Regions from separate parts of the Ureibacillus sp. FSL K6-0165 genome, predicted to be linked through region 4. Evidence: riboswitches for the same ligand, from Rfam matches in the RefSeq annotation. Region 4 holds a riboswitch; each other region holds the start of a gene.
What was found. A riboswitch is a leader RNA that binds a small molecule or an ion and turns the genes downstream of it on or off. The one in region 4 is predicted to bind S-adenosylmethionine.

Region 1 (8,193 bases), 550 kb from region 4:
TAGACAGTGTCTAACCATTTACCAAATTTATAGCCCACATTTTTTAATTTACCTGCAAAGCAAAAACCAAACTGTTCATGAAATTTAATGCTTCCTATATTTTCTGAGTCAATGACAGCAATTAACGTTCTTACTTCCCGATTTTTCGCTTCCTCAATTAATGTTTGTAAAAGTTTTTTACCAATTCCTTTCCCTTGATGTTTAGATGATACATAAACAGAGTGCTCCATCGTATATTTGTACCCATCACTGGGACGAAATTTTTTATATGTAGCAAAACCTATAACATTCCCGTCCTCTTCATAGACAAGCATCGGATTATTTTCCTTTTCATTATCTAAAAACCATTTCTTTTTTTCTTCTAAAGATTCTGGCTCTAATCGGTATACAAATGTTATATTCAAAATGGCATCGTTATAGATTTCTAATACACTCGCTAAATCTTCCATTATCATTGGCCGAATCATTATGAATCTCCCCCTTGCTACAGTGTGTTTTCTCCCAAACATTTTTCATCACGTTAAGCGCAACTATTCATAAACCCATATTGTCACAAAAACTGGCGTTCACTCAACAAAATTTTGTAGAGGTATTTGACCCCAAAAAAACATCCCCTAACTACGGGGATGCTTTTTTAAACATTAAAATATCTCGCGTTTGGGTGTGCAAAGACGATTGCTGATACACTTGCCTCGGGTTCCATCATATATCCTTCTGTTAAGTGCACACCAATTTCTTCAGGTTTCAATAATTTAAAGAGCTTTTCCTGGTCTTCTAAATTCGGACAAGCTGGGTAACCAAAGGAGAAACGCTGCCCTTGATATTTTGCAGCGAAACGTTCCTTCATTGTAAAGTCAGTTGGATCTGGGAATCCCCAACCATCACGAATTTCTTGGTGAAGGCGTTCAGCAAATCCTTCTGCAAGTTCTAATGCAGTTGAAAGGAGGGCATGGCTTTCTAAAAATTTGCCTTCTTCTTTTAGTTGATCTGCTTTCTCTTTCGCTCCATGTCCTGCAGTCACTACCATTAACGCTACATAATCCATTTCACCACTATCTACAGATTTTAAGAAATCAGCTAAACAAAGATAAGGTTCCACTTGTTGGCGTGGGAAATGGAATCGCTCAATTTCAGTTTTACTATCTATCGGACTATAAATAACTACATCGTCACCGTCACTTTGAGCAGGGAAGAATTGATACATCCCTGAAGGTTTTAAAACTCCAGAATTTAAAATATCTAGTACTAAATCATATAATTCTATCGCCCGCTCGTCTTTCTCTGCCAACAGTTTTTCCACATTGCCTTTCAAACCTAAATGGTGGCCTAGCAATGTACGCATATTGATATAAGGCAGTAAATGTTGAACAGAGTAATTTTTCTTAATGTGTACTTTCAAATCTCTTGGAACGAAAACCGGTGCATCCTCTACAGTGCGAGCTTTCCTTTTTGAGACTTCTTTTACTGATTGATTTGCCCGTTTTGCATCTGCTTCTAATCGTCTTTCACGGGACTCCCTAATTTCTTTTAATAATACTTCACGTTCATTCGGATCCATTAAACGATTGGCATGCTCTAATCCTTGCATTGCATCCTTAGCATAAATAACTGGTCCATCATATTCTGCAGCAATTTTTGTTTCAGTAAAACGTTTCGTTAAAGCTGCACCACCTACGAGAATCGGGATATTGATTCCTGCTGCTTTAAAGTCTTGAGCGGTTAATACCATTTGTTGTGCAGACTTCACCAACAATCCTGACAAGCCAACTATATCTGGCTTTGCTTTACGAATGGCTTCAATTAATTCGGCAGGCGCCACTTTAATACCCAAATCAATCACTTGATACCCATTATTGCTTAATATAATATCCACTAAATTTTTTCCAATATCATGGACGTCACCTTTTACCGTTGCCAAAATCACTTTTCCTTTTCCAGAACTGTCTTCCACTTTCTCCATATATTGTTCAAGGTGTGCAACCGCAGCTTTCATGACGCCAGCGCTTTGTAATACTTCCGCCACGATTAATTGGTTATCATTAAATAATCGGCCTACTTCAGCCATTCCGTCCATCAACGGTCCATTTATGATATCTAATGGTGTATCAAAGATTTTTCTTGCTTCTTCTAAATCTTCAATTAAACCCTCTTTTGTACCTTCCACGATGTAATAAGCAAGACGTTCTTCCACCGTAGCAGGTAGTTCAACAGTTTTTTCCTCTTTCTTTTTATCACGATAAAATGCCGTAAACTTCGCCAATGTTTCATCGTTTGTATTGAAGATTAAATCATTAGCTAATTGTATTTCTTCTTCCGGTAGAGAGGCATAACGCTCCAATTTTTCTGTATTAACAATGGCATAATCTAAGCCAGCTTGCGTGCAGTGATATAAAAATACTGCGTTTAATACTTCCCTGCCAACCGGTGGGAGACCAAAGGAAACGTTGCTAATCCCAAGAACCGTTAAAGCTCTCGGATATTTTTCCTTTATGAGTCGAATTCCTTCGATTGTTTCTTCTGCAGCGCCAATGTATTGCTCATCCCCAGTACCTACGGGGAAAACTAATGGGTCAAAAATAATATCTTCCGGCGCAATGCCCCATTTTTCCGTTAAAATTTTATAAGAGCGCTCTGCTATCGCCAATTTTCTCTCGCGAGTGACGGCCATTCCCTCTTCATCAATTGTGCCTACAACAACTGAGGCACCATATCTCTTCACGATTGGCAGCACTTTATCAAAACGTTCTTCTCCATCTTCTAAGTTGATGGAGTTGATGATTGCTTTTCCTTGAGAATATTTCAATGCTTCCTCTATCACTCGCTCGTCAGTTGAGTCTATGACTAAAGGTACTTTCACTTTCTTTACCACTTCTTGCATAAATCGGCGCATATCTTCTAGCTCATCTCGGTCAGGGTTCGCTAAACAGATATCAATCACATGCGCCCCGTTTTTCACTTGGGCTCGAGCAATTTCAGCCGCTTCCTCGTATTTTCCATCAATAATTAACTGCTTAAATTTACGAGATCCAATAACGTTTGTTCTTTCACCAATAAATAACGGACGCATTGAATCATCATAAAGCAGCGGTTCAATACCTGATACTGCATGTCCAAGGGATTTTTCCTTCTTCTTTCGAGGTTTATAGCCTTCTACTGCTTCACGGATTGCCTTTATGTGGGCAGGAGTTGTACCGCAGCATCCACCGACAATGTTTAACCAACCTTTTTCAGCAAATCCTTGCAATTTCTTCGATAAAGATTCGGGCGTTTCATGATAATGTCCCTCTTCATCTGGTAATCCAGCGTTCGGATAACAGCTTATATAGCTTGTAGATAATTCGGAAAGCGAGCGAATATGATCCGTCATAAATTCTGGCCCTGTCGCACAGTTAAGCCCAATTGAAATTGGCTTGATGTGTTCAATAGAAATATAGAAAGCTTCTATAGATTGCCCAGCAAGTGTTGTTCCCATTGGCTCAATCGTCGCAGAAACCATAATCGGAAGCTCTTTTCCAGTTTCTTTAAATGCCCGCTTCAAACCAAGGGTTGCCGCTTTCACGTTTAACATATCTTGGCTTGTCTCAAGTAACAATAAATCTGCGCCGCCTTCAATTAGTGCTTTCGCTTGGATATAGAAGTTTTCAGATAGCTCATCAAATGTAATACCGCCCGTTACAGACAATGTTTTCGTCGTTGGACCTATGGATCCTGCAACGAAGCGAGGCCAGTCGCTTGTTGAATATTTTTCAGCTTCTGCTTTTGCAAGTTCTACAGCCCTCTTATTAATTTCTTCTGCTTTATAACCTAATCCATATTCATTTAATACGAGTGGGGTTCCTCCAAATGTATTTGTAGAAATAATATCTGCTCCAGCTTCTAAGTACGCTCGATGGATTTTAGAAATGACATCAGGTCTAGTTAATACAAGGTGTTCATTACATCCATCAAATTCTTCCCCACCAAAATCTTCCGGTGTTAAATTTTCCTGCTGGAGCATTGTTCCCATTGCACCATCGATAATCAATATTCTTTTTTGCAATTGTTCCTCTATTGGATGGTTAACCATTTGCTTTAACTCCTTTATTTTGCTCGTCAAGTTGTTGAATATATTGCAATAGTTGTAAAGTGATTTCATATCGCATAAACGGCGTAATTAAATAAATGCCGTTGAAGTATTTCGTTGCTGTATCTAACAATTCTTTTGCAATTTCTAGTCCTACTTTTGTTTCTTGTTCTTTATTTCCGCTTACTTGTTGCATTCTTTCTAACACATCATCAGATAATTTAATTCCCGGTACTTCATGATGCAAAAATTCCGCATTTTTAAAGCTAGTAAGCGGCATAATTCCTATATAAATTGGTGTATCTAAATGTTTTGTCGCCTCATGAATTTCCACAATTTTTTCCTTCGAATAGACTGGTTGCGTAATGAAATAATCCGCACCATGTTCAATTTTTTTCTCTAGACGGCTGACAGCACGATCTAACACTCTCACGTTAGGATTGAAAGCCGCTGCTACTGAGAAATTCGCTTTTTTTCTTAGTGCTTTGCCAGAAAAAGAAATCCCTTCATTTAACTGTTTAATTAATGATATCAATTCCATCGATGAAACGTCATAAACACTTGTTGCACCCGGAAAATCCCCTACCTTTGTTGGATCACCAGTTACAGCCAACACATCATGAAGGCCAAGAGCATTGAGCCCCATTAAATGGGATTGCAGCCCAATTAAGTTTCGATCTCGGCAAGTAATATGTGGCATTGTGCGTATGCCATATTGCAGTTTTAAAATGGCCCCCATTGCCAAGTTGCTAACCCTTGGAGATGCTAGTGAATTGTCTGCCATCATGATAAGATCTGCCCCTGCATTGTAAAGAGCTTTTGCTCCTTCAACAAACTGTTCAATTTCAAGATGCTTCGGCGTATCCAATTCTACAATGACAGAACGTGCTCTTTTTGCTTTTTCGTGGAGAGGTTCAAAACTATGCGGTTCAGCCTCGCGAATGATTATTTCCCTCTGAGGTTTTGCCTCTTTCTTTTCAACCGGCTGAAAATGAGCAAGCTTCTTTTTCATCGCTTCAATATGTTTCGGTGTTGTACCGCAACATCCTCCAATGAGCCTTACTCCTTCATTGCATAATTCAACCGCTGCCCTTGCAAAATAATCTACTTCTGATTCGTAAACGACACGCCCCTCTTCAATATCTAATAAAGAAGCGTTCGGATAAACAGATAAATACGCTCGTTCAGGAATTTCTACCTGTTCAAAAGCCTGTATTGTGTGGTATGGACCAAGTCGACAGTTCACCCCTACAATATCTGCACCTAATTTTTCTAACTGCTTTAATGCTTCATTCAATTTCATGCCATTCATTAATACGCCCGGCTCTTGCATTGAAACTTGAGCAATGATGGGCATATCCGTCATGGCTCGTAACATTTTTAACGTCTCGCATAGCTCTTCAAAATCATAATAAGTTTCTAACAACAAACCATCTAACTGCCCCGCAATTAGCACTTCTGCTTGTTCACGAACTGCTGCGAGAATTTCATCTAATGTATAATCTACTTTGCGAACACCACGGATACCACCAATCGAACCTAAAATAAACACTTCACTGTTCTTGGCTGCTTGTTTGGCAACACCTATCGCACCTTCGTTAATTTCCACTACTTTTGACTCCAAACCATAACGAGTGAGCTTGATTCGATTAGCGCCATATGTATTCGTTTGAATAACATCTGCGCCAGCTTGTATGTATTCCTTATGAATTTTTTTAATGATTTCCGGTTTTTCAATATTCATTTCTTCGTGACAATTTTCAAGTCCATATGAATATAACAGCGTTCCCATAGCACCATCTGCAACTAACACTTTATGTTTTAACGCATCTAGTAGCCCCATCCGAAATTCCCTCACTTTTCTTTACTTCATAAATTTTCTGTCAATTCATCTAATAGAAAAAGCCTTCTTGCGAAAGAAGGCTTGTCATTTCCTTTAGAAGTCACCTTATCTTTCGGCAATTGCCGCTGGATTTAGCACCTTACTAAAAATTTTTAGTGGTTGCTGAAGCTTCACCGGGCCAGTTCCCTCCACTTCTCTTGATAAGTCATATTCGATTTTAAAATATCAATATAATAACTTACATCATAAAATCAATACTTCATTTTGTCAAGTTAATCAGTCGGAATTATTTAAAAAGTTGTTTATAATTTGTTTTGCTGTTTCTTTCCCGTTATCAATGCATGCACCAATTCCTACGCCGAAATAAGAGCAACCAGCAATGTAAAGATTCGGATAGAGGTTATCTAATTTTGTAATTATTTCTTGCAAAGCTTCATGATGAGCTAAATCATAAGTTGGCATGGCATCGATCCATTTTGTAATATTCACAATGGTAGGTTGTGCTTCTATATTCAAACTGAGTTGAATATCGTTCAAAGCAACCTTTGTTAACTCTTCATCACTCATTTTCACTAATTCTTGGTAGCGAGGATTACTTTCTTTATAAAACAGTCGAACAAGTAGATTTCCTTCTGTTGAAGTATGCTTCCATTTACGGCTTGTCCAAGTAGAGGCATTACATAATAAGTCGCTGTTATAGGAAACGATAAATCCAGTGCCATCCTTAGGCAAAATAGAATCTGGTAGATCGAAGCCTACATACATCGTAATGGCTGATGCATTTTTAAATTTGTTGAAATAAGGATTTAATTCATCATTATTTAAAACTTGCTTCACGACTTGGTTGGGCAATGCTAACACAACAACATCCGATTCCAATTTTTCTCCGTTAGCGAAGGAAATTTCATAACGTTGTTCTTTCTTCTCAACAAGAACTGTTTCAGTATCTTTATATATTTCTACATCCACAAGCAGTTCTTCCATTCGATCAATTAGTTGAGATAGTCCATTTTTAAAAGAAAGGAATTTTTTATTCGCTTCCCGTTCAAACTTTTCCCGATTTGCTTGCAAACCTTTCATTATACTTCCATATTCATTTTTGTAATCAACTAAGTATGGAAGCGTAGAGGCAATGGACAATTTATAAATGTCCCCTGAATAAACACCAGCTAATACAGGAGCTATTTGTTTCTCCACGATTTCTTTTCCTAAAAAGTATTCTAAGAAATCTCCGATGGAACTTTCCTTCGTAAATTTCGTATTCGGTATTTCCTCATCTTTTAACACTCGTTGTTTCCCTTCTTCTGAAATTAATGTGCTCGCCTTTAGGGATTCGAGAGTCATAGGAATGCCAAATACAGAGTCCTTTGGAATCGCATGTAATTCATTATTGGTGTGAATATAAGAAATTCCTGTTTCGTTATATACGACTTCCGATTCAAAATCTAGTTCCTTTACAAGTTCAATTACGCTTGGATATCGTGCTACAATGGAATCTGCTCCCGTTTCCATGATGAATCCTTTTTCACGCGCTGTGTGCATTTTTCCGCCAAGGTACGGATTTTTTTCCACAAGTACTAAACGGGCAGGAATTTCGTTTTCCTTTAATTGTTTTTGTAAATAATACATCGTGCAAAGTCCTGTAATTCCTCCACCGATAACCGTTACCGTTTTCATTCGTTACAACTCCTATAAGATCATTTTACCGTACTTTTAGTATAAACTTTTTTTATAACTCTTTCTGTGTCGGCTTTAGTAAATTTCAATATAGTAAACAACAAATATGCTTTTGACTGTTGAATTTATTTCAAAAGGAATTTTGATAATTTATTCAATTTATTAAACAATAAAAAACAGCCCTTTCCACTATACTACAAAGGACTGTTTCACTATATTCAACTAGTTTTTCATAATCCAACTTTAGAATCACAATCTCTTCATAGCATGTAATGTTCTGTCATCCCCACTACATTACGGAATATGGAATGTAGTAATGCAATACTTTTTAGTGTGCTTATTATTAATTATACTCATTTTGCTTTTGTTGTTTTGCCAGTTCTCGCCAGCGGGCTGCCGCTTTTTTATCTACTTCAACATCAATCCCATTTTCGTAAATATATGCGATATTTAACTTTGCTTGATAATCTCCTAGCAACGAAGCTCTCTTATAATAATAAAGTGCTTTCTTTCCGTTTCTTTCAACACCGATTCCATTCTCATATAGAAACCCTAAATTATAAATTGAATCAATGTGATGGTATTCCGCTGCTTTTTCAAACCACTCAAT
Region 2 (8,193 bases), 1.2 Mb from region 4:
GCCACTTCTGGATTCTCTAAATTATATACGAATTTGATATTCCAGACGTTTGTGTAGGAAATATATTGATTTACATATTCCGTTGCATAGCGATATTTTTGCTTCTGGATTCTTCGTTCGATATTACGATGAATATTCCCTAAGCATAAGTTAATTTCTGCTAATGTACGATAGTAACTTTTAACATGTTTGAAATGCTGTTGTTCAAGGGATAAAGTGACTTGTTTATCTTGTTTCATGTTCATCTTTCCTTTGTAATTACCTTAATCCTTTATGGAAAGAATTTTTATAACTTATTAATTATACCGTTAAATTGTTTGGATAGCTCTACTATTCAATAGATTATTTCCAAGTAAAACCTTTAGAAGCTAAAAATTCTTTAATATGAGGACGTCGTTGTTCGATTAAGAAATCTGCCATTTGTTTCGTCCAGTTTGCCAATTTTTGATTCGAGCTTCTAGAAGCATAATATTTTTCCATGATTGCATCGTATTCATCTAACAGTTCATCATATTTTTCAACATTATATTCATTTTCGTGTAACACAGCTTCTACTGGTAATCTCGGTTTCGTTTCATTAACTTTCGTTGGTTTACCAATCGTCATCGCAAAGAGAGGGAAGACGTAATCAGGCAAGTTAAATAATTCGCTGATTTCTTTCGGATTGTTTCGTGCTCCTCCGATATAACAAATTCCATAACCTTCTGCTTCTGCGGCGATGACAAAGTTTTGAGCAAAAATTGATACATCGGCCACTCCAACTAATACATTTTCCGCTGTGTCCACAGTGATATCAACACCATGTTTTTTTCCAGCCGCTTCTAAACGTTTAAAATCTACGCAGAATAGAAAAGCGGCGCCTGCTGTTTGAAATTGAAATTCATTGTTTGATAGTTTCGCAAGCTTTTGCTTCTTTTCTTCATCTGTTACCCAAATTACGCTGTAAGCCTGTACAAAATGAGAAGATGCAGCCATTTGAGCAGTTTGAATTAAGTCAATAACCGTCTCTCTTGGAATTTCTTCTCCTGTATATTTACGAACAGAAGTATGGCTGCGTAATAACTCTTTTACACTCATGTTTTACACCCCTTATGTATTCATCAATAATAGCGTGAATTTCATCCTTTAAGGCTATATTAGTACACTTTCTTCTAGATGACAAAAATTTGAATTATAGAAGCCCCAATCGATTTACAGTACGTTGTTGAAAAAGAGTACTAGAAGATAAGCTCATTCATTAAGGTATTCCCAATTTTAAAGAAAAAGCACCTGTACCGTAAGCCGACGTGTTTTGTGGGGCACTTAATGATAGTAAGAAATAGATCGATTATTCATTCCTTTATTTTACCAGTTAATATATGGTTAAAACTTTACAGTAATTGAACAATTATTGAACTTGTATCAATACATAAAATGTATTCATTATTGAAAAATGAATATCCTATATTGAAATAACGTTCCTAAAGAAGCGAGGTGGTATACATGAAAAGACGTATTTTCATCGTACTTCTCGTGTTATTTTTGGTAGCTTTCCATTTCAAACCAATTGTTGCAGAAGAAGAAATTGTTCAAGCGGATTTAGTAATTGAAAATGTTGAAGTATTTACTGTCGACAAAGTAAACGAGAAAGCAGAAGCCATTGCGGTGAAAAATGGAAAGTTTGTTTATGTAGGAGATCGGGAGGGCGTACAAGCCTATAAAGGTCCAAAAACGAAAGTAATGCATTTAGATAATCAGCTGTTATTGCCAGGATTTGTTGACGGTCATAATTATGCATATTTAAAAGCCGAGAAACTGTATTTATTGGACTTAACCCCTTACTCAAATTTTGAACAATATAAAAGAGCGATTTTAACGTATCGTTCACAAAATCCACAATTAAGGCAGCTTCGTGCTGTTGGATGGAATCAAAATGTGACGGAAGAAGCGAGTCAAAAGAGTGGACAAACTCCGAGAGAATTAATTGATCAACTTGTTTCAGATATCCCGTTTGTAGCTTTTTCAAATCATCGAGACGAGCTTTGGGTTAACTCAAAAGCAATCGAAATTTCAGGATTGGATGTAGAAACAGAAAAACAGGAACAAGGACAAATTGACCTTTTAGAAAAAGGCGAGTTGGGAGTAGTTCAAGGACAGTTCATTAAAGTAGTTATCCAATCTTTGCCTCAACCGGATTTTACAGTAGAACAATATAAGATAGCATTGTTGGAATTTCAAAAAGAAGCGGCAACATATGGAATTACGGCAGTATTTATTCCGTTCCGATACCATTCGGAAAATTTATTAAAAGCTATTGATGAACTTGATCAACAAGGTAAGCTGACGCTTTCCTATGAGTTAGGGTTATACGTAGATCCTTTTAAAGGATTAGAACAAATTGATTCGTTAAAGGAATGGAGAGATAAGTATCAGGGAGAGAATTATAGTTACCAAACGGTGAAATTGTATGGTGCAGAAGTTTTATCAAAAGATGGTTCATGGAATAGGGACAAGTTTTATCAACTGTTGGAATTGTTAGATCGGGAAGGTTTTCGAATACATGTGCAAGCAGATGGGGAATTAGATGAAATTGTAAAGGTGTTTGAATATGTTCGAGAGCATAATGGAAAACAGAATTTCAAGCATACTATTTCCAATATCCCTTTTATGACGAGGGAAAATTTAACCCAATTTCGAAAGTTTGGTCTGATTCCATCTGTTCAGCCATCTCTCTTTTATCACACAATGGGAGTTAAAGAAAAGGTGGAAGAATTAAAAGATTTGCATCGAATGAAAAGCTATTTTGAGCGGGGATTACCAGTTGCATCTTCGAGTAATTATCCTTTTGGCGAGTTGAATCCACTATACGGAATTGAAACGGGAATGACTAGACTTCATGCAAAAGAAGAAAAAAATCTTAAACCATTATGGCCAAAAGAAAGTGCTACGTTGAAACAAATGCTTCGTAGTTACACCATCTATGCGGCAAGACAAATAGGAAAAGAAGAATGGATTGGGAAGATTCGTGTGGGGAAACAAGCAGACTTTATCATATTAGATAAAAATATCTTTAAAATACCTCCTAGTGAGATAAGTGAAGCGAAAGTCGTGTTAACTTATTTTAAGGGAAAAGAAATATATCGTGATAATTCTCATATCGATGAATGAAATAAAAAGAACCTCCCGTAGTTGTTAGGTGTATTACCTTTACGGGAGATTTTTTTTATGCGGTTTCATCTTTCTCTCTTTTAAAAGCTGCGTTGATGGTTGGTTCTGTCCCGAGTTTAATGCGTTTAATGTTTTCTAAATGTAAAATCGTTGCAACCAATAACAGCAATATTACGATGATAAATGGCCAAATAGTTGGTTCAAACAGCAAAGAGTTTATAGCAAAAACGATATACAAAAAGAATACACCGATAATTAAATAGTTGGATAATAAGGAAACTATGACAAGAGCTATCATAGAAAGTAGACCAAATTTCCAATTGATTGCAAGGAAAATTCCGATGAGGGAAGCAGTTCCTTTACCGCCTCTGAAATGCATATGAATGGGAAAATTATGACCTAGAATTACTGCGGCACCTGTCAAATAGAGCAATATTGAGATTTGTTCAGTTTCAAATAGTGTATAGTGATCTAAAAAATATCTTGTTAAGATAATCGCAAAAACTCCTTTTCCGATATCAATGAATCCAACAAGTATGCCGTATTTCCAGCCCAGCGTAAGAGTAGCGTTGGAAGCTCCTGCATTGCCGAGTCCAGCTTCTTTTAAATTCACACCGGAAAGTAATTGTGCTGCATTTGACCCATGAATACATCCAATAAAATAGCCGACAATAAGAAATGTAATCACTGCAGTTATCATTCTATTGGACTCCTTTATAGAAAAGTGCATTTTAATATATTATACTCAATAAAATAAAAAATAGTTTCAAATTTTTTAAAAAATTAGTTGACAGAGTGGCATACTATGTTTTATAGTTAATCCAACGATGGAAATCAAATCAATACTCTTATCAAGAGAGGCGGAGGGACTAGGCCCTATGATGCCCGGCAACCGGCAAGAAAATTGCAAAGGTGCTAAATCCTACAGATCATATTGATCTGAAAGATAAGAGGAGGAAATGTACGTGCATACAACACCCTCTTCTTATATAAGAAGAGGGTTTTTGTTTTACTTCAATGCCTCCTCAAGAAATCCATCAATTATTTATTTAGGAGGAGAAAACGATGTCCGAATTCAAGCCAGAAACGTTATTACTTCACGGTGGCCAACAACCTGACCCTACTACAGGTGCTATTGCTGTTCCTATTTATCGCACAACAGCATATGCATTCAAAGACACAGAACATGCGCGCAAATTATTCGCTCTTGAAGAAGTTGGTAATATTTATTCTCGCATTATGAATCCAACTGTAGATGTATTTGAAAAGCGTGTTGCTTTACTAGAAGGTGGTACTGCAGCTGTTGCTTTATCTTCCGGTCAGGCGGCGATTGCATTCTCCATTTTAAACATCGCTAATGCAGGAGATGAAATTGTTTCAGCTGGTTCCTTATATGGTGGAACATACAACTTATTTGCAAACACATTGCCGCGCTGGGGAATTACTACAAAATTTGTAGATGAAAGAGATCCAGAAAACTTCCGCAAAGCGATTACGGACAAAACAAAAGCGATTTATGCTGAAACGGTAGGAAACCCTAGTTTAAATATTTTAGATATTGAAGCGGTGGCAAAAATTGCTCACGAAAATGGCATACCATTAATTATCGACAATACGTTCCCATCTCCATATGGATGCAACCCAATTGAATTTGGAGCAGACGTCGTAATACACTCTGCGACAAAATGGATTGGGGGACACGGTACAACAATCGGAGGAATTGTTGTAGATGGGGGTAAATTTGACTGGACACAAGGTCGATTCCCAGGATTCACTGAGCCCGATCACACATATCACGGAATTCGTTATGGTATTGATACAGCCGAAGCTGCTTTTGCAACAAAATTACGTGTACAATTATTACGTGACTTTGGTCCAACTTTAGGGCCAGATGCAGCGTTTAGCTTCTTACAAGGTTTAGAAACCCTTCATCTTCGTTATGTAAGACATGGTGAAAACGCAGAAAGAATTGTGGAATTCTTGAAAAACCACCCATACGTAGAATATGTGAATTATCCAGGGGATGAAAACTTCCCATCTCACCACCTTGCGAAGAAATATTTAAAAAACGGTTACGGATCAATGGTAACATTCGGAATTAAAGGTGGTCGTGAAGCAGGTCGAGTGGTAATTGACAACGTGAAATTATTCTCTCACGTAGCGAATGTTGGAGATGCAAGATCGCTCATTATTCATCCTGCATCAACAACTCACCAACAATTATCTGCTGAGGAATTAAAAATTGCTGGAGTAGGGGAAGAACTCATTCGCTTATCCATCGGCTTAGAAAATGTAGATGACATTATTGCAGATTTAGATCAAGCTTTAGCAAAAGCTGAGGCAGAATTTAGTGTAAATAAGGCTTAATCATTCGTTCAAGCCCTCTAAGAACCGCTATTGAATCGCTAATAATAGCTGCTCATTTGCCGCTGTTAAAAAATAAAGCATTAAATGCTCCCCATAATAGTCGTTAAGAGAAGAGGTTGCTCATGTGCAACATTAAAATCCTCTATGGTCCAAAAGATAAAATGCTCATTTGCAGTGAAAATTTAATAGGAAAGTGCTGCTCATTCGCAGCTGATCCAATTATCCAAAGTTTCTTAAAATGATTGATTGAGTAAGGCTGCTCATTTGCAGTAGATAATTCAAATTTTCCTCAAAGGCGCTTAATCGAAAGGCTACTCATTTGTAGCAAAAATAATTTAATACGATGTGAGTTGTATTCCCATTCGAATACAATTCACATTAATAAATAGGCTGATCTGTCATTTTGGTAGAACCAATCGTTCTCAATTCTAGACACCCCATTTTCGATATATAAAATTAATTCCTAGTAAAATAATTAGGTTACTTGAATTTTATCGTTTAATCATTTATAGTGTATATAAGAGTTGATTGAATGCTATTGTATTTGGTATTTTCAATAATCCCCCCTAAATGTTTAAGGAAAGCCTTTAATGGCTTTCCCCTTTAAAAGGAGTTGAATCCTATGAAAAAGATTTATAGTGCCCAAAATTTTGCGGCTTATATCATATACGAATTAAATGACATGAATACTTTTGTAAATGCAAAATCATTGCAACATTTGCTTGAAATAGTAAAAAAACAGTGGGAAAGTGTTTTTGGATACAGCCCGTATAAAGAGCAAACCTATACGCTTTTAACACACGGGTATATAGTAAAAGAAGTATACGATGCATATAAAGAATTGGGTGAACAACCAATTTTAGAACCTGCAAAAGAATGGTTTTTAACATATGGGGATTTCCAATTGATAAGAAGACCTTTTGCTGTTCCTGCCTTTTCAGCGGAAGAAGAACGATTGATGAGAAAGATTTTACGTAACTATCAAACTGCATTATTAGTGCATGCATCATGATAAGATGAATGACTGGTCAGTACAATAATATAGTACTGGCTTTTTTATTTTAACGAAAAATGAATCAGTTATGCATTTATCTGCCCTTCTGAAGAAAACAATTGTCCTTCTTGGGTAGAATTCCCTTGAGTTCCTTTGAAATATACGTTAAAATTTCTGTATGTTTCAAAAAATATTGAATTTTTTATTATTTTCATCCGCTGAAGAAAGTGTTTGTGTAGTACGAATTCGCTGCACTCACTATTCAACAATGTAATTTCATGGAAAGAAAGATGGAGGCGAAAAGGAAATGGCAACAATCAAGGCGGCCATCTTAGGATTTGGCACAGTAGGTCAAGGCATTTATCATATATTGAATGAAAAGCGAGAAGATTTACGTAATAAATTAGGTGTCGAACTAGAAGTGGCAAAAATTTTAGTGCGTGACACTACAAAGGAGCGAGTTCCAGGAACGCGACATCTATTGACGGATAGTATTGATGATTGCTTATCTGTTAAAGGGTTGCAAGTTGTTTTTGAAGCCATTGTAGGAGAAGAACCCGCATACACATATTTGAAAAAAGCGGTTATGAATAAATGTCATGTTATAACAGCGAATAAAGTCATGTTTGCAAAATACGGACTTGAATTGCAGGAGCTTGCGAAACAAAATGGCGTTTTTGTTGGATTTGAAGCAACAGTGGCAGGCGGAGTACCTGTGATTAAAACTATGAAAAATATTTTGCTTGTGAATGATGTTTCAAAAATACAGGGCATTTTAAACGGTACTTCCAATTACATTTTAACAAAAATGCGTGCGGAAGGATGGTCTTTCGAAGAAGCGTTGAAAGAAGCACAAGCACTTGGATATGCAGAGGCGGATCCATTTATGGATATTTCGGGTCAAGATGCTTTTAAAAAGCTCATGGTTTTATCTGCCCTAGCTTTTGGTGAGCAGCCGAACTGGAATGATGTAAAAGTAATAGGAATCGATGACATTACGCCGGAACAAGTGAAAGAGGCAACTGAAAAAGGACTAAGGTATCGTCACGTCGCAGAAGTGGAAAAGTTAGCAGACGGTACAATTTTTGCCCAAGTTGGACCAATGCTAGTTGATAAAGAACACCCACTTTATCCAATTGACGATGTATTTAATGCGGTTACGATGGAAACAAACTATATCGGAACGCTGACTCTTGTTGGCCCAGGTGCTGGAATGTATCCAACTGCAAGTGTGATGGTAGAAGATTACGCTGAAATTATCGGAAAACGTGCTGGTTTTGTGGTAACAATATAAAATAGTTGCTTCTGGAAATGCTTCTGAAAAACTTTCGGTTTAAGAGGCATTTTATTTTCTATAAATCTTAAAGATTATATTCAAACATTCATATGATGAACTTCATCGTAAGAATCAACATTTATATTTTATTTTAAGCATTGAGAATTGTGCTATCTGAAATGATGTCTTAATTTTATGGTAGGGGGATGAAGCCATTGAAAGGAAATATAATTGGAGAAAAAATGATCATCCATGTGGGGTTGGATGATCATTTTTTAATATGCTGCATTGACAACCCTTGTTAATCTTCATCTTTGACGTCAATATCTTCTGGTATCGGCGTGTTCCGCCAAAGTTCAATCTCTTCCTTTATTTGCTTTAATTGTTCGTGGTATGTTTCAAATTGAGC
Region 3 (8,193 bases), 550 kb from region 4:
TTGGTTTTAAAGTGTTTGGTCCTGTTATTCCAATTGCCGCATTCTTCTATTTAGGAGATTCTGGATTTACTCAAATCATCGGCAATCATTTACCAGAAGGATCTCAAGGCATCATTAATGATTTAGGGGTCGCACTAGCAGCGGTTGTGCCTTTAACCGCTGAAATTGCTGCAGTGACAGTTGCAGGAGTTGGCGCAATTACAGGGTTAGATGGCTCCGGATTTTCTGGTATTTCGTTAGTAGGTTCGATTGCTAATCTATTTGGTACAGTGATTGGTGAAGGAACTGCTACTCTTACAGCATTAGGTCAAATTGCAGCCATTTATGTTGGTGGTGGAACTTTAGTACCATGGGCTTTAATTCCAGCAGCAGCAATCTGTAATGTCAGTCCATTTGAGTTGGCTAGAAGAAACTTAATTCCAGTAGTAATTGGATTATTTGTGACGACAATTGTTGCGATGTTTTTAATATAAATAAAGAAAGAAACCGTATAACAAACGTTGCGGTTTCTTTCTTTATTTATATGCTTTTGTGAGTTAATGTTCAAAACCATCAACGTATCTTCCATCTTTCGGAATTGCCAATTCATCGAAGTGATGAACTAATTGGGCTAATCCATTTTCCAATTCTTCACCCGACATTGGAACACCGTGTCCACATAGTGCCACTCTTGGACGAAGATAAGCGAGTTTTGTAACGCTTTCTCTTGCTAATTTCCAATTCGTTGTAAAATATTTAGGTGGGCCAGAGATTTCCTTTTCTTGTACAAAAACTTTAAACAAAGACTCTTGTTTCACCGTAACGAACGCATCACCAGCAATTAGCGCACGGTCGCGTTCACGAAAAAGAGAGATATGACCTGGTGAATGTCCCGGTGTTGGAATCCACTTCCATTCAGGTAACATCGGGATTGTTCCATTTTTCGGCAGTGCATGAACAAAAGAATCTAACTGTATTGGCTGTTTAGGAAAGTATGGTGACATTCTCGCAACGAGTCCACGATCTACCGTAGGATCTGGATTTGGATAGCTTTGTTCTCCTATTAAAAATGGGATTTCTTCTTCATGGGCATATACTGGGACATTCCAATGTTTTACTAAATCAACAATTGCGCCAACATGATCAAAATGTCCATGGGTTAAAAGAATCGCTTTTGGGCGGGCATTTTGACCGAAACGCTGCTCAGCTTCTTCAATGATTGCATTAGCTGATTTCGGCATTCCCGCATCAACTAAAACCCATTGATTGTCTTTATCTGGATCACCAATAAAGCAAACATTGACTACTTGGATTGTAAAATGATATAAATCCTCTGTAATGTTTAGCCCTACCCCACTTAATATAGAAGTGACGGGAATAAATTTATAATCATCACCATAATGTAGCTGTTCGGACATTTCATTACCCCCTTTACATATTATTGAGTATTTCCAATTATGAATTCTTTATTTGTTCAAGAACTTCATTTTGCACTCGCTATTGTCATTCATATGTATGAATTGTTTTATTAATAAAAAAACTGTAAAAATTCTTCCGTGGAAGAAGAATTTTTACAGTTTTCATTAAATATGATAATCAATTGGTTCGTAACCATCGACAAAATGCCAGTCGTAAGGTGTTTCTTGGTAAACATAGTAGTTCAACCAGTTATAGAATAATAGGTGGGCATGTGCTCTCCAACTATTTTTTGGTTTTTTTGTTGGGTCATTGTTAGGAAAATAGTTTGCTGGAATGTCTATTGGTAATCCTTTCTTTACATCACGCTCATATTCTTCGGCAAGGGTTGTTGCATCATATTCCAAGTGTCCTGTAATCATAATGTGTTTATTATCTTTTGATTGAATGATAAAAGGTCCTACTTCTTCAGAATAGCTCAACAATTGTAAATCAGGATGTTGTTGCACTTCCTCTAAGGAAACTGACGTGTATCGAGAATGAGGTGCCACAAATTCATCATTGAAACCACGAACTAAATCGTTTGTTAAGTCTGTTATAGTGTGTGAATAGATACCAGAACATTTTTTCGGCAACTCAAATTTCCCTATTCCGAAGTGATAATATAGTGCTGCTTGTGCCGCCCAACATATATAAATTATCGATGTCACATTGTCTTGTGCCCAGTCTAAAATTTCAGTTAATTCTTTCCAATAATTAACTTCTTCAAATTCCAACCGTTCTACTGGTGCCCCGGTAATGACCATTCCATCAAAACGGCGATGCTTGATTTCATCAAAAGTTTTATAAAACATCTCTAAATGGCTTTTTGACACATTTTTTGGCTCATATGAAGCTGTATTTAAAAATGTTACATTTGTTTGTAAAGGAGTGTTACCGAGTAAACGCAATAATTGTAATTCTGCTTTTTCTTTTTCAGGCATCAAGTTAAAAACCAAAATATTTAATGGTCGGATTTCCTGTGATAACGCACGGTCTTCTTCCATGACGAAAATCTTTTCATTTCTTAAAATTTCTCCAGCTGGTAAATTCTTCGGAATATTAATTGGCATTTCTCATGTCCCCCAATTCTACATTTAATTATTAAAAAACCCTCTCATTCCAGCATAGGAAATGAGAGGGTACAAACATTTCATGTACGCACTCTCTTATCTCCCAAGGCATAGCCTTGCTGGAATTAGCACCTTTCTAACAATCGTTAGAGGTTGCTGAAGCTTCATTGGGCCAAGTCCCTCCGCTTCTCTTGATAAGAAAGTTTTGAATCCTTATAAAATTAAGATAATCCTAACACATTTAATAGGGATTTGCAATATTAGGTTATTTTATTTTACTCTGCATTTTTGTTAGCCATTCCGAGCTCTCTTTCTCATTCAATTCTTGTTCTAATTGTTGATCCCAACTATTAAATAATGTATTCCATACGCGGATAAATAATTCCTTGTTTTCAGCGTTCCAAATAATGAATTCGATACAAGGGACATCATTTACTTGAGTATTTTCCATTGATAGTATGGATTTGATTTCTTGATGATCTTCTTCCAGTTCCGTCGCTTGCATGTTTTGTATTGCTTTCATCATAAAAGGTGCACTTACTGGCCCCTCTTCATTACGTATATAACGATAGATTTGTTCCGGAAAATCATCAAAGTCTAATACTTCCTCAATATCGCCTTCTACGATTTGATGATGTACAGGGCTATATAGTAGCTCTATTGCTACGGGTTCTAATTCCTCTTCAAATACTCCTAGAGAAAATTGTTTCATTCCTTTTTCGGTAAGTTGATAATAGTTATTTTCCCGTATCAACAACCCATTTTTTTGCATTTTCCGTAATAAATCTTCTATAAATAGTGGCTCTACCAGTAAAATTTCACTGAGCTGTTCAGCCCTTTCGAAAGTTGATTTTTGGCAAGAGAAAAGTAAGATTTTCATTAATATATCCATCGTCCTCTTTCGAACTGGCTGATAAGTGATTTCATACGTATGCATCGGAATACACCAAATATCGGTATGAATGATTAAACCAGATTTTTCTTTTTCAAGCTTTTTTATTAATTGTTGCTGTATTTGATGGAGTTCCATGTTTATGTTAAGAACGTCTCCTTTGTTATTTTTCGAATACCTTGTTGTTTTTCCACTACTTCATATAGATATTGATACATTTCTTTAGTGTTCTTTGCTTTTGGTCGATTCATGAACATTTCTGAGCTGCCAATAATCATCAGTAATTCTCTTGCTCTCGATAATGCAACGTTTAACCGGCGGTAATCTTTTGCAAAACCGATTTCTCCATGTGGATTGTTTCGAACCATACTTAGTAGTATAACGTCCATTTCCATACCCTGGAATTTATCGACAGAGCCTGTCCGAATATGTAAATGGGACAAATTCAACTCTTCTATTAACAAATTAACTCGATTTACTTGCTCTCGATAGAAACTAATCACACCAACGGATTTTAAAGCATCATTTTCAAGTAAGCCTTGTTCTTTTGATTTTGCAGTTGCTTCGTTTAAATCGATTAATAGTTTCCGTATTGTTTCTAGTTCGGAAGAGTTAAATAAACTAGCGCCTTCCTTCATTCTTTCTTCAAAGTAATGTGGCTCGTTTGGTAGATCGAACCATAATAAATGTTCATGGCGTTTTACATAATTTCCATTTAATTTATGATCTCTTGCTTCATCAGAATTATCTAAACCACAATGTAAGGACTCGTTGCCGGTCCTATAAAATGGAGTGATGGTTTGCATAATCTTTTCATGCATTCTGTATTGAATTCCTAGCATTTTCTTATTTGTGCTAGGTAAATTTTTATATAGGCGTTCAAATAATGATTCTTCCAAAAGCTTCTCGAGTTCCCTTTTTTCTTCAAAAGTGTCGCTTTCTTTCATAACTACTTCCAATGTTTCTTCAAATGTATCGTCACCGATTAATGGTGGCAACTGATGGTGGTCACCGACAAGAATAATTTTTTTCCCTTTTAACATTGGAAGTAATAATTCAGGCGGTGTTGCTTTTGATACTTCATCAATAATGACGACATCAAAAATAGGATAATTGTCCATAAAATCTTTATTTGCGGAAGCAACACAAGTTGTACCAATCACATTTGCATGTTTCACATATAGTTTTCGGATTTCATCTAAATCGTGTTCAGTAGAATTATTTAGTAATGAAAACCATTCTTTTTGAATTTCCTTTGTGATTGGCAACAGTTCAATTTGTTGATGTAATTTTTCAATTTTTAATTGGAAATCCTTAATTTTTTCTTTCGTTTGTTCCAGTTCGAACTCAGGATTTTGTTTTATGAGTTGTTGCAACTGTTCAGCTTTTTTCTCTAAAACAATGCCTTGTCGATGTAATTCTTTTAATTCTTTATGTATGGTCGATAATAATTCTCCACCATTGGAAAGTTCTTTTTCAATTGTGGCAATCTCTTGATTGATTTGAGCTTTTTCATGTTCATATGTTTGATAATTGGCTTGTTGTTCAGTTAGTGAAGAAATCTTTTCATTTAATGCGTCGATGATAACTTGTAACTCGTCAATAGATGGTATGAAATCTGTGTTTTCTATTTGGAAATTCTTTAGTTCTTGATGATATTGTTGAATCAATTGTTGCAGTTGCATCTCTTTTTGGCTTAACGATTGAATATGTTGTTCGCTAAGCCCTAATTGTAGTGAATATTGTTCCGCAACTTCCATTTTTAATTTTTCAAAAACGCTTTTCGATTCTTCTGCTAATCCTTTGAATTGCAATAATAGCTCATTGACATAAAGCCATCTGATATATAGGCCGCGTATAGAAGGAATTCCATTTTGGCGATTGATTTTTTGTTGTTTAAAAGCAAGCGCTAATTTATCTAGAAACTCATTCACTTCATGTAAAGAATATTGATGATTTGGCGGCAGCTGAACGGGCTCTATTTGAATTTTTAATGTTTTTTCATTGTATTCAATGGCTTTTTCAATCCGTTCAGAAATTTGCTTCGCGGGTTTTAATTTCAATATTTGTTGATAAATTTTGTCCATATCAAGCAGCAACTGATTAATGACAAACCCTCTTTTGATTCCATGAGTTTCAATAAATCCTTCTACTTCTTCTAATTTTTTATAAGATTGCAATTGGTTAAACGTATCGCTGAATTCCTCTTGTTTTCTTTTCAATATTGTGATTTCATCTACTACTCGTTGCCATTCAGCTTGTGCTTCATTCAATTTTTGTTCCACATGAACATAGTGGATTAAGTTTTCACTTTCTCGAATGTGTTTTTGTGCGTCTTTAATTTCTTGCTGAATTTGATTAAGACCTTTGCTTGCTATCGTTTCTTCGATTTCTCTGAGCTTTTCTGTCCGTTCGTTTAAAGAGTTTTGCAATGTTTCGATTGATTTTTCGGTTTTTTCTTTTTCTTTATTATTAGAGATAATTTGTTTCTTTAGCTCAGCAATCGACTCAAATATACCTTTTAATTCTTTCTCGGCTTCCTTTTTTCGCAAAATATCACGTTCAAGTTGAGCTACTTTTTCTGTTAGCTGTTCAATTTGCGTTTTGTAATCCTCTATTTCTTTTTGTAATAATTCTTCTTTATGCTCATGTTGGTTAATTTCCTTCGAAATGGCATCAAAGGTTTGTGTTTTCCAATATTCTGCAACATTTTCCTCAATAAATTTTTTGCCTTCTTCTTCAATGCTTTCTGTACGACCGTATCGTAAAATTCGAATATCTTTATTTGCTAGTAGTCTTCCAAGGGCATTATCAACAGCTAAATTTGATTGGGAGGCAATAAGCGTTCTTAGCCCCATTTTGACGTTTTGATAACAAATTTCAGAAATAACGGTTGTTTTACCTGTGCCAGGCGGGCCTTGAATGACAAATAAATCTTCAGCTTCTAGCGCACCCCTTACCGCTTCTCTTTGATATTTGTTTAAATTGTTATGGAATTCAATATCAAGATGGTTATTGCGTTGTGCTACGTTTGGAACATCTTCAAATAAAAAGTTTTCTAGATTAGGATTTGCGGCAAGTCCTTCTTTTAGTCGATCGAAGCCTTTTAAAAGACGATTTAACTGAGATTTTGTCGAGGCATTGCTAAAGGTGATGGAATCCGTATGAAAATCAAAAACATTTTCTTTTGCTAATTTACTTATTTGAGGAGCTAATTCAATTTCGATGGTTTGATGTTGAATATTTGTTTTGACAATTTCCCCAATTTCATTTTTTATGCCATGAACATAAGCGTTCATCCCTTTTAACGATTTCCACTCTTTATCGTGAATACCACGTACCTTTAATGAAACCGTTGAAAAGTCTGAACTGTAAGAAATGGATTGGATATTTGCCTCGATGTCATCGATGTTGGCATTTTTATATAAAACTTTTAAATAACCTTCCCAGCTTGAAATCCGTTTATTTACATAGTCGTATTTTTCTTGTGCTACAGGTAATTGAGCGATGGTTTTTATAAAGTGCTCTGAGTAAGAATGGCCATTGATTCTAGAAGGGACGAAATGGATTCGCATGCCCTTTCGTCTGTTTGTATCAACGGGTGTATGTTTACCCTTTGTTCGGAAACTTTTCGCTATAAGGCCATTTTTTATATCAAATACACAGTCTAAAATCACGACGCGTTCGTTCATTTTTTTCGATAATTTTTCATTTCGACGATTGTCAAAATAAATCGTAAGGGATAGGGATGTTTCTTCTATCGATTGTTTTTCTAAAAAAACAAAAAATGATGATTGTAAACTAAAAAAGGCATGTTCATCGGTAAAATGTTCCTTAATCGCTTCTCGGGCTGTGTTTGTTAAGACGATAAAACATTTTGTTAATTCTACAGTTTGCACCATGAACATCCCTCCTTTTTACTCACAATCGTCATTATATCAAAAATGATTCATCCAATATAGAATTATCGTTAAAAAGGAAAATGACTAGCCATAAAACTAGTCATTCATTTTATTAAGAAGTTTTTTCTTTTTTTGTTCGAGCAATTTCGTTATATTTTGAATCCCATTCAGGATCAACTTTTCGAAGTGGAACAGGTTTGAAATCGTCTTTTTTTACTAAGATATTTACAGTCGTGCCACTTGCGGCAACAGAACCATCTTCGTGTAAAATTTCATAACCATATGTAGTCCGCAATTTGTCATGTTGTTCTACCCATGTACGTACTTTAGCAATTTGTCCATATCTCATTGATTTTTTATACTGGATGGATAAATCGATGACTGGCGAAACATAACCCATTTCTTCTAATTTTGCGTAGTTAAACCCTAAATCACGAATGAGTTGGGTTCTGCCCATTTCCATCCAAATAAGGTAGTTTGCATGGTAGACAACCCCCATTTGATCGGTGTCCGCATAGCGGATTTCTACTTCTTTTTCGCTGAAAAACATGATATCACCTCTAAAACAGTATACCTCAATGAAATAATCGTGCAAATGAGAGATGCGAGATATATCAATTTTTTCCATCTATATTTGGGGAGTTTTTTGGAAATAATACTGATACTTATACGATTTGCCTACTCTACAAAAATTGGATAGTGAGATACGATGAATATAAAGCTTCTAATGCGATATATTGGCAGCCTCTGGATAATTAAATATTATATTAAAATGAAAAAACTGATGTGAATGGACTATATCCTTCCATCAGTTTTTGTCTTAAAAACCAATTAATGTATTGATCAATTTGAGATCATTGAGAATATTTTCTTTATTGTTTTTGACATTTGT
Region 4 (8,193 bases):
TGCAAACATATACATTTTCTCAAGCCGCTCTTCATTCTAATATGAATTCTCCATAAAAAAGAAATAACCTAATAGGACAAATAGAAGAAGGATGAAGATTGTGATTGTAACTTTAATAGGAGAGATTGGATATTCTCCACCGACTTTGCCCGTTTGGCCATTCACCATAAATTGATAGACTTTATCTCTGTATCGAAAAGTCGATAGCCACAAAGGCAACATCAAATGTTTATATGTAATATCAGAATGGACTGTTGAAAATCGTAAATTTTTAACTACATGGGCGCGATGTTTCCATAAAATATGTTGTGTAATTTGAGATTCTAGATAATGATGAATTTCATTTTTGGCGATTTTCCAGCCGTCATCAAGACCAATACTGTATCGTTCAGCTACAAAACCATGCAAATACTCTTTTTGGTATGGGCGAGCATTTGTTAAATAAAAAGGTTCCACTTTGCTTAAAATATGAGCATCGTAGCGAGTAGAAGCGAGAACAAGGTGATCATCAATAAATTCTTGATAAAATCCTCTTGTACGATACCAGTCAGTAACGGTTTGAGGTTTTCCATCCTTATCGTATACCGTTCTTCTTCTACCATATGTTGCTGTATACTGTGAAGCGGTCTTTGTATCAAAAGTCCAGTAAGGCAAATAGATGCCTGTAAATGCTTCGGCTTTAGCTGATTGTCTAGCCTCATTAGGAGCAAACCATCTCCCTTTTATCCATTTTTGAAAGTTTTCGTTTGCTTGTTCCAATGTTAATTGAAATGGAATAATTCCGTTAGGAGCGATAGAGTGATCGTCTTTAATTTCCATCACATGATTTGATCCGCAATAAGGACATACGTTGGCTACTTCCAACGCATCATAGACTAATTCAGCAGCGCAGGCATCACAAATCACTATCTTTTTTTCGGCTCCCCAACGGAAGCTACTTCTAGCCTCTGCTTGATGGAAATCTAGCTCATCTATTTCTAAATCAGCCTCTAATTCTGCATTTGGAATCTCTTCTGTATGATGACAATAGGGACAAACTAACTTGCCTGAAGCAGGATGAAACTTGATGGAAGCACCACAGGATGGACACTTCGCATCATACTCATCTACTTCAATGAACTCTTGTTTTTCATTGGTACTCATACCAATCCTCCTTATTTGCGATCGTTTTCATCAATCACATCTCCGCATTCAGGGCAGAATTTCGGTGTAAAGGATGGATCTTTTGGTTGCCATCCACATTTATCGCATGTCAGTGCAAAGTTCGCTGGCTTTGGCGAACCGCATTCATAACAAAACTTCCCCTTATTTTCTGTGCCGCATTGACAAATCCAAGTATTTGATGTTGGTCGTTTGTTTCCGCATTCGGTACAGAATTTTCCTTGATTTTTCGCACCACAACTACATTGCCAAACAACATTTTGAGGATTTTGATCGACGGGTTGTTGTTTTTCACCCATTTCAAATAAATCTTTTGCATTGACACCACCTGCTTGCTGAGCCATTTGCAGTCCTGCAAAACCGACAAAGGCTCCTCCTTGATTTTCTGCAGCTTTTCTCATTGCTTCACTTTGAGCGTCAATTATTGTTGCTCCAGCCATAGATGGATTTCTGAACACTGCACTTCTTTGGAGTTGTTTAATCATTTTTTCATCTTCTTCTGAAGCATTGACCGCACTAATACCAAACGAAACGATTTCGATGCCTCGCTTTTTCATCCATTTATCAGATAATACTTCATTTAATGCTTTTGCAATTTCTAACGTATGTTGTGGAAGTTCGCTATAGCGTATCCCCATTGCAGAAATTTTAGCAAAAGCAGGTTGTAATGCTGTTAATAGTTCTGAGCGAAGTTGACCGTCGATTTCAGAACGTTTAAATTCATTTTGAACATTGCCAGAGACGTTAGAATAAAAAAGAATTGGATCCACAATTTTATAGGAATATTCCCCGTGACATCGGATGGAAATATCGATATCTAACCCGATATTTCGATCAATAATCCGGAATGGAATCGGTGTGGGAGTACCATATTTATTACCTGAAATCTCCTTCATGTTAAAAAAGTATACTCGCTGATCTTTTCCAGGCTCTCCACCGAAACTTAAACGCTTTCCAAAAGACTCAAAACTTGCTTTAATTGATTCGTTTAAGTCTCCATAAAAGATGCTTGGTTCTGTAGAAAAGTCATATACGTATTCTCCAGGTTCAGAGCAAAATTCAACTATTTTTCCCTGATCGACAATAATCATGCATTGCCCTTCATTGACTGCTATTATCGAACCGTTGCTAATGATATTGTCGCTTCCTTTACGGTTAAAACTTCTTTTACCGCCTCGTTTTTTTCCTTTGGTTATTAATACATCTGCAGGAATAGAGTCACAGTAAAAATACTCTCTCCATTGGTCAGATAAAACGCCGGCTAATGCACCGACACCCGCTTTTAATAAGCCCATACCATTCCCTCCAATAATCAAAATTTACATATAATTCATTCTACTTTGATTCTCTTATGAATGCATTATTTTTATTGATGTTAAATATCACTAAAATTTATGAAAATTCATACTTGAACACATGATTTCAATCGTGCATGATAAAAATAAGAAAGATTTGAAAAATTATTTAAAAATAAGGAGCCAATGAAATGTCGTTGAAATTTATTCATTATCCTAGATGTACAACTTGTAAAAAGGCGCAAAAATGGTTGGATGATAATGGAATAAAATATGATGCTATTCATATTGTAGAACAAACCCCAACGAAAGAAGAATTAAAATCGTATTGGGAAAAAAGTGGACTACCATTAAAAAAGTTTTTTAACACATCTGGACAAAAGTATAGATCCCTTGGTCTAAAGGATAAACTAGGTTCGATGTCTGAAGAAGAACAACTAGAATTATTAGCTTCAGATGGCATGTTAATTAAACGACCAATTGTTACAGATGGTGAAAAAGTGACTCTTGGGTTTAAAGAAGAAGAGTTTGAACAGACATGGAAGTAATCATCTAAAATAGCTTGTTTTTGAAATTGAAATATGTCAAACTGAAAAAAAGATTACATATCAGATGGAGGGTAAAAGTATGTCAATACCAAAGGAATTACGTTATACGAAAGAACATGAGTGGGTAAAATTAGAAGACGGTAAAGTACGTGTTGGAATAACTGATTTCGCACAATCTGAACTTGGTGATATCGTATTCGTTGAACTTCCTCAAGTTGGAGACGAAATTCAAATGAATGAACCTTTCGGAAGTGTGGAATCAGTGAAAACGGTTTCTGAATTATATGCGCCTATTTCTGGTAAAGTTGTTGAGGTGAATACTGAGCTTGAAGATAGCCCAGAATTAGTAAATGAGTCTCCTTACGAAAATGCTTGGATGATTGTTGTTGAACCTGCAGATTCTTCTCAACTTGATGAATTACTTACTGCAGAACAATACGAAGAAATTATTTCTGAATAATCTGTCTAAAACGCCAGGGAAAGAACTGGCGTTTTTTTAAAATCAAAATATAATATGTAGACAACACTATTCATCGTTTCTTCAGTTCTTATATAATACGTGGGGTGAGTAAAAATGCATTACGAAAAATGTATCATTGTAGAAGGTCGTTCAGATATGTTGAAATTGGCCCCAATTTTAGCGGAAGATGTGAAGATTGTCTGTACAAATGGTACTATAAGTGAAGAGGCGTTACTCGAGCTTATTGAGCCCTATGAAGAATGTCAGCTATATACTTTTTTTGATGCCGATCAATCCGGAGAAAAACTAAGAAAATTAATGAAGAGAATTTATTCGGAGGCTACTCACCTAAATGTTCCAAGAACATATATGGAAGTTGCAAACGCACCACGAAAAGTGTTAGCTCAATTACTGAAAGAAGCGAGATTTTTAGTTCATAAAGAATATTTAGCATAGGAAATGATTGATATGGAAGAATGGACAATAGAGAATTGGGAAGAAAAAGTAAACGAAAATGATATCACAGCATTTTATTTATATACACCTATTTGCGGAACATGTAAAATTGCATCAAAAATGATGGAAGTTATTGAAGAACTTCTTCCACACATTCCGATTGGGAAAGGAAATATTAATTTTTTGGAAGAATTTGCATACGAACAACAAATCGAAAGTGTTCCTTGTCTACTTATAACAAAGGACGGAAAAGTGCATGAAAAAGTCTATGCATTTAAATCCGTACAAAACTTATATGAAAAGTTGATTTTATAGTTGACAGATGATAGATTACGTGTTACATTGTTTCCATAATTAAATAACCGAATAGCAAAAAACTCTTATTAAGAGTGGTGGAGGGAAGTGCCCTATGAAACCCGGCAACCATCATATCATTGATATGATAAGGTGCCAAATCACGCAAAGTATTTATTACTTTGAAAGATAAGAGGAAGTTTTACGATATCTAAGTAGGTTGTTCAACTTCCCTTCTACTTATCAAAGTAGAAGGTTTTTTTATTGAAATGAAAGATTGTATACATAACGCTATAGTCAAAGGGTAATAAAAAGTGTAAAATGCACAATTGTAATATCAATACATATTGCGGTTTATAAAGGAGTACTCAAACATGATTGAAGTAAAAAATGTCACAAAAATCTTTAAAACGAAAAATGGGGAATTAACCGCAGTTGATCATGTAAATTTGTCTATTCAAAAGGGTGAAATTTTCGGAATCATCGGATATAGCGGTGCCGGAAAAAGTACATTGATTCGCCTATTGAATGGACTCGAGAAACCAACGAGCGGTTCTGTCATAGTGAATGGTCTTGAAATTTCTTCAATTAAAGGAAAAGAGTTACGGCTTGCTCGCCAAAAAATCAGCATGATCTTCCAACATTTCAATCTTTTATGGTCAAGAACAGTCGCAGAAAATATTGCTTTTCCTTTAGAAATTGCAGGGGTACCAAAAGAAGAAAGAGAAAAAAGAGTTCACGAATTAATTGAACTTGTAGGTTTAAGTGGAAGAGCGGATGCTTATCCATCCCAGCTTTCCGGTGGACAAAAACAACGGGTTGGTATAGCAAGAGCATTAGCTAACAATCCAGAAGTATTGCTTTGTGATGAAGCCACAAGTGCTCTAGACCCAGAAACAACTGATTCAATTTTGCGATTATTATCAGATATTAATCAGCGTCTTGGGTTGACAATTGTTTTAATTACCCATGAAATGCACGTGATTCGAAAAATTTGCCATCGCGTTGCGGTGATGGAAGCTGGACGTGTCGTTGAACAAGGTGATGTTCTTGAAGTGTTCCAAAATCCTCAAGCTGAAATAACGAAAAACTTTGTGATGCAAGTTTCGGATTCAAGAGAATCAAAAGAATCCATTGAACACATTTTGAAAAATTATCCTTCTGGAAAATTAGTAAAATTAATTTTTGTTGGAAATACAACAGAAAGACCGATTATTTCATATTTAATTAAAGAGTTCCAGTTGGATATCAACATCCTTCACGGCAATATTTCACAAACGGTGAATGGCTCTTATGGAACGTTAATTGTTCAACTTGACGGTGATTCTGAAAATGTCGAGAAGGCTTTGGAAAAACTGAAATCGATGAATATTAAAACGGAGGTGATTACGAATGATTGAGGCATTATTTCCGAATGTAGATTGGACAAAAATGTGGGAAGCAACCTATGACACACTCTACATGACAGCTATTTCTACAGCAGTTACCTTCGTTCTCGGCATAATCATAGGTATACTGTTATTCTTAACAAGTCCACACCAACTTTGGGCTAACAAAATTGTTCATTTCTTGACGGGGTCCCTTGTGAATATCTTCCGTTCGATTCCGTTTATTATATTAATTATTTTATTAATTCCGTTTACAAAATTTTTACTCGGAACTATTCGTGGTGTAAATGCGGCTTTACCAGCGTTAATTATCGGTTCAGCGCCGTTTTATGCGCGTTTAGTATTAATCGCTTTACGCGAAGTAGATAAAGGTGTTATTGAAGCAGCAAGATCGATGGGTGCGAATACTTTCACAATTATATGGAAAGTATTAATTCCTGAATCCAAACCTGCGCTCATTTCTGGAATTACTGTCACAGCTGTTGCTCTTGTTGGTTATACAGCGATGGCAGGAATCATAGGTGCAGGCGGTTTAGGGAACTTAGCTTTCTTAGAAGGTTTCCAAAGAAGTAGAGAAGATGTCACGTTAATGGCAACGATTTTAATACTTGTCATTGTATTTGTCATTCAATGGATTGGTGATACGATTACTGCCAAAACGGACAAGCGCTAATTCAGGTGATGGAGGCGATTTGCCTTTCACATAAAATTTAATGGAGAAGGAGTAATGGAAGGATGAAGAAAGTATTATCATTTTTATTCCTATCAGTGCTTGTGCTAGTATTAGCTGCATGCGGTACAAGTTCAAATTCTTCAACTGATGAAGGAACAAACGACGATCAACAAGCAACAGAAAAAGTAACATTAAAAGTAGGTGCTTCACACACACCTCACGCAGTAATTTTAGAGAAAGCAAAACCAATCCTTGCTGAAGAAGGAATCGAGTTAGAGATTGTACCATATCAAGATTATGTTTTACCAAATCAAGATTTAAATAATGGCGATCTTGATGCAAACTATTTCCAACACATTCCGTATCTTGAACAAAAAGTTGCTGAAGAGGGTTATGATTTAGTAAATGCTGGTGGAATCCACATTGAGCCAATGGGGATTTACTCTAAAAAATATCAATCTTTAGATGAACTTCCTGATGGTGCAACAATTTTAATTTCAAATTCTATCCCAGACCATGGTCGTATTTTATCACTACTTGAAGCAAATGGCTTAATCACATTAAAAGAAGGTATCGATAAAACAAAAGCAACTTTAGAAGATATTGTTGAAAATCCGAAGAACTTAAAAATCGAAGCAAGCGATGCTCCTGAGATGATGGTTACTTATTATGAAAACAAAGAAGGAGATGCGGTTGTTATTAACTCTAACTTCGCAATCGATGCTGGAATTAACCCAGTGGAAGATTCAATCGCAATTGAAGGTTCAGAATCACCATATGTAAACGTAATTGCTGTACGTTCTGGCGATGAAAATAGAGAAGAAATTAAAAAGTTAGTGGAAGTATTGCGTACAAAAGAAATTCAAGACTTCATTCTTGAAGAATGGGGCGGCTCTGTAGTACCAGTGAGCGAATAATAAAACGAAATAACCTCCTAATCGAAAACGATTGGGAGGTTTTGCATGTTTAAGAGAATTAAATAAGGTGACCTTTGCCTTCTTGATTTTGAGTATGTTGGCCATTACGAAACAGTTCTTTAACAATGAAATTATGTTATATCCTCTATTGAAATTGATTTAATCTGGAGAAGAATGTTTGAACAAATTTGATAAATACTTGTTCTGAAGGAGCTAATTCTCTGTTTGTTGGATAAATAATTCCTACATTGCGGGTGATATTTGGATTATCGATTTTCATTTTGATAGTTAACCGTGGTGTAGAATCGTAGAAAGAACTTTCTGGCAATAATGTTACGCCAATTCCTGCTGCTACAAGCCCCTTTAAAGCATCCATATCTTCTCCCACCGAAGTGGCTATAGGAGAAAAGCCTGCTGATTTGCAAGCATCGACTACGACTTTATGTAAAATATATCCTTCAGGGAAAAGGACAAAGTGATCATGACGTAGTTCATCTAAATGAATTTTATCCCGCTTCGCCAGCCGGTGATTGGCAGGAAGCAATGCACAAATGTTTTCATTGAATAAAATCATTGAATCGATTGTTTCATCTTTCTTTGGTACCGGTCCTAAAAATGCAAGGTTTAATTCACGGTTTTTGACTGCCTCAATTAAATAGCGATAGGATCCTTGGCGTAGATGGAAAGAAACGTCAGGATATTCTTTTTTAAAGGCAGAAATAACTGTTGGGAGGACGTAACTTGCTAAACTAGTAGGGAAGCCAATTTTAATGGACCCCTTTTCAGGATCTAAATATTCTTCCACTTGCTTAACAGCATAATCAATAGCATTCAGAGCGGTAATTGCATGCTCTAAAAAAATTTTACCAATCGGTGTTAGTTTCACGTTTCTCCCTACACGTTCAAAAAGTGCTGTGCCAAGCTCTTCTTCTAGATTGGCAATTTGTCTGCTTACAGCTGATTGGGCAACATGAAGGTGTTCAGCTGCCTCGGAGATATGT

Region 1: another riboswitch for S-adenosylmethionine. It lies ahead of NST00_RS04850 (bifunctional homocysteine S-methyltransferase/methylenetetrahydrofolate reductase); the one in region 4 lies ahead of NST00_RS07515 (methionine ABC transporter ATP-binding protein).
Region 2: another riboswitch for S-adenosylmethionine. It lies ahead of NST00_RS01675 (O-acetylhomoserine aminocarboxypropyltransferase/cysteine synthase family protein); the one in region 4 lies ahead of NST00_RS07515 (methionine ABC transporter ATP-binding protein).
Region 3: another riboswitch for S-adenosylmethionine. It lies ahead of metA (homoserine O-acetyltransferase MetA); the one in region 4 lies ahead of NST00_RS07515 (methionine ABC transporter ATP-binding protein).

The regions. Positions count from the first base shown of each region.
Region 1 is NZ_JBBOQS010000001.1:970,351-978,543, reverse strand. Features, by position in the region: gene NST00_RS04860 (GNAT family N-acetyltransferase) at 1-467, opposite strand, end outside; gene metH (methionine synthase) at 635-4,066, opposite strand; gene NST00_RS04850 (bifunctional homocysteine S-methyltransferase/methylenetetrahydrofolate reductase) at 4,059-5,906, opposite strand; SAM riboswitch class I at 6,009-6,113, opposite strand; gene hemG (protoporphyrinogen oxidase) at 6,183-7,583, opposite strand; gene NST00_RS04840 (tetratricopeptide repeat protein) at 7,927-8,193, opposite strand, start outside.
Region 2 is NZ_JBBOQS010000001.1:344,393-352,585, reverse strand. Features, by position in the region: gene NST00_RS01695 (hypothetical protein) at 1-239, opposite strand, end outside; gene nfsA (oxygen-insensitive NADPH nitroreductase) at 343-1,077, opposite strand; gene NST00_RS01685 (amidohydrolase) at 1,483-3,147, shown strand; gene NST00_RS01680 (glycerol-3-phosphate acyltransferase) at 3,203-3,847, opposite strand; SAM riboswitch class I at 3,993-4,100, shown strand; gene NST00_RS01675 (O-acetylhomoserine aminocarboxypropyltransferase/cysteine synthase family protein) at 4,213-5,514, shown strand; gene NST00_RS01670 (hypothetical protein) at 6,137-6,526, shown strand; gene NST00_RS01665 (homoserine dehydrogenase) at 6,816-7,802, shown strand; gene NST00_RS01660 (hypothetical protein) at 8,086-8,193, opposite strand, start outside.
Region 3 is NZ_JBBOQS010000001.1:2,067,972-2,076,164, forward strand. Features, by position in the region: gene NST00_RS10285 (hypothetical protein) at 1-473, shown strand, start outside; gene NST00_RS10290 (MBL fold metallo-hydrolase) at 537-1,397, opposite strand; gene metA (homoserine O-acetyltransferase MetA) at 1,563-2,507, opposite strand; SAM riboswitch class I at 2,601-2,708, opposite strand; gene NST00_RS10300 (hypothetical protein) at 2,773-3,537, opposite strand; gene NST00_RS10305 (DEAD/DEAH box helicase) at 3,540-7,301, opposite strand; gene NST00_RS10310 (acyl-CoA thioesterase) at 7,414-7,851, opposite strand; gene NST00_RS10315 (transcriptional regulator) at 8,122-8,193, opposite strand, start outside.
Region 4 is NZ_JBBOQS010000001.1:1,517,434-1,525,626, forward strand. Features, by position in the region: gene NST00_RS07480 (hypothetical protein) at 1-56, shown strand, start outside; gene NST00_RS07485 (hypothetical protein) at 37-1,143, opposite strand; gene NST00_RS07490 (SPFH domain-containing protein) at 1,155-2,456, opposite strand; gene NST00_RS07495 (arsenate reductase family protein) at 2,648-3,004, shown strand; gene gcvH (glycine cleavage system protein GcvH) at 3,084-3,464, shown strand; gene NST00_RS07505 (toprim domain-containing protein) at 3,579-3,920, shown strand; gene NST00_RS07510 (thioredoxin family protein) at 3,933-4,235, shown strand; SAM riboswitch class I at 4,298-4,410, shown strand; gene NST00_RS07515 (methionine ABC transporter ATP-binding protein) at 4,589-5,614, shown strand; gene NST00_RS07520 (methionine ABC transporter permease) at 5,607-6,275, shown strand; gene NST00_RS07525 (MetQ/NlpA family ABC transporter substrate-binding protein) at 6,338-7,192, shown strand; gene NST00_RS07530 (LysR family transcriptional regulator) at 7,338-8,193, opposite strand, start outside.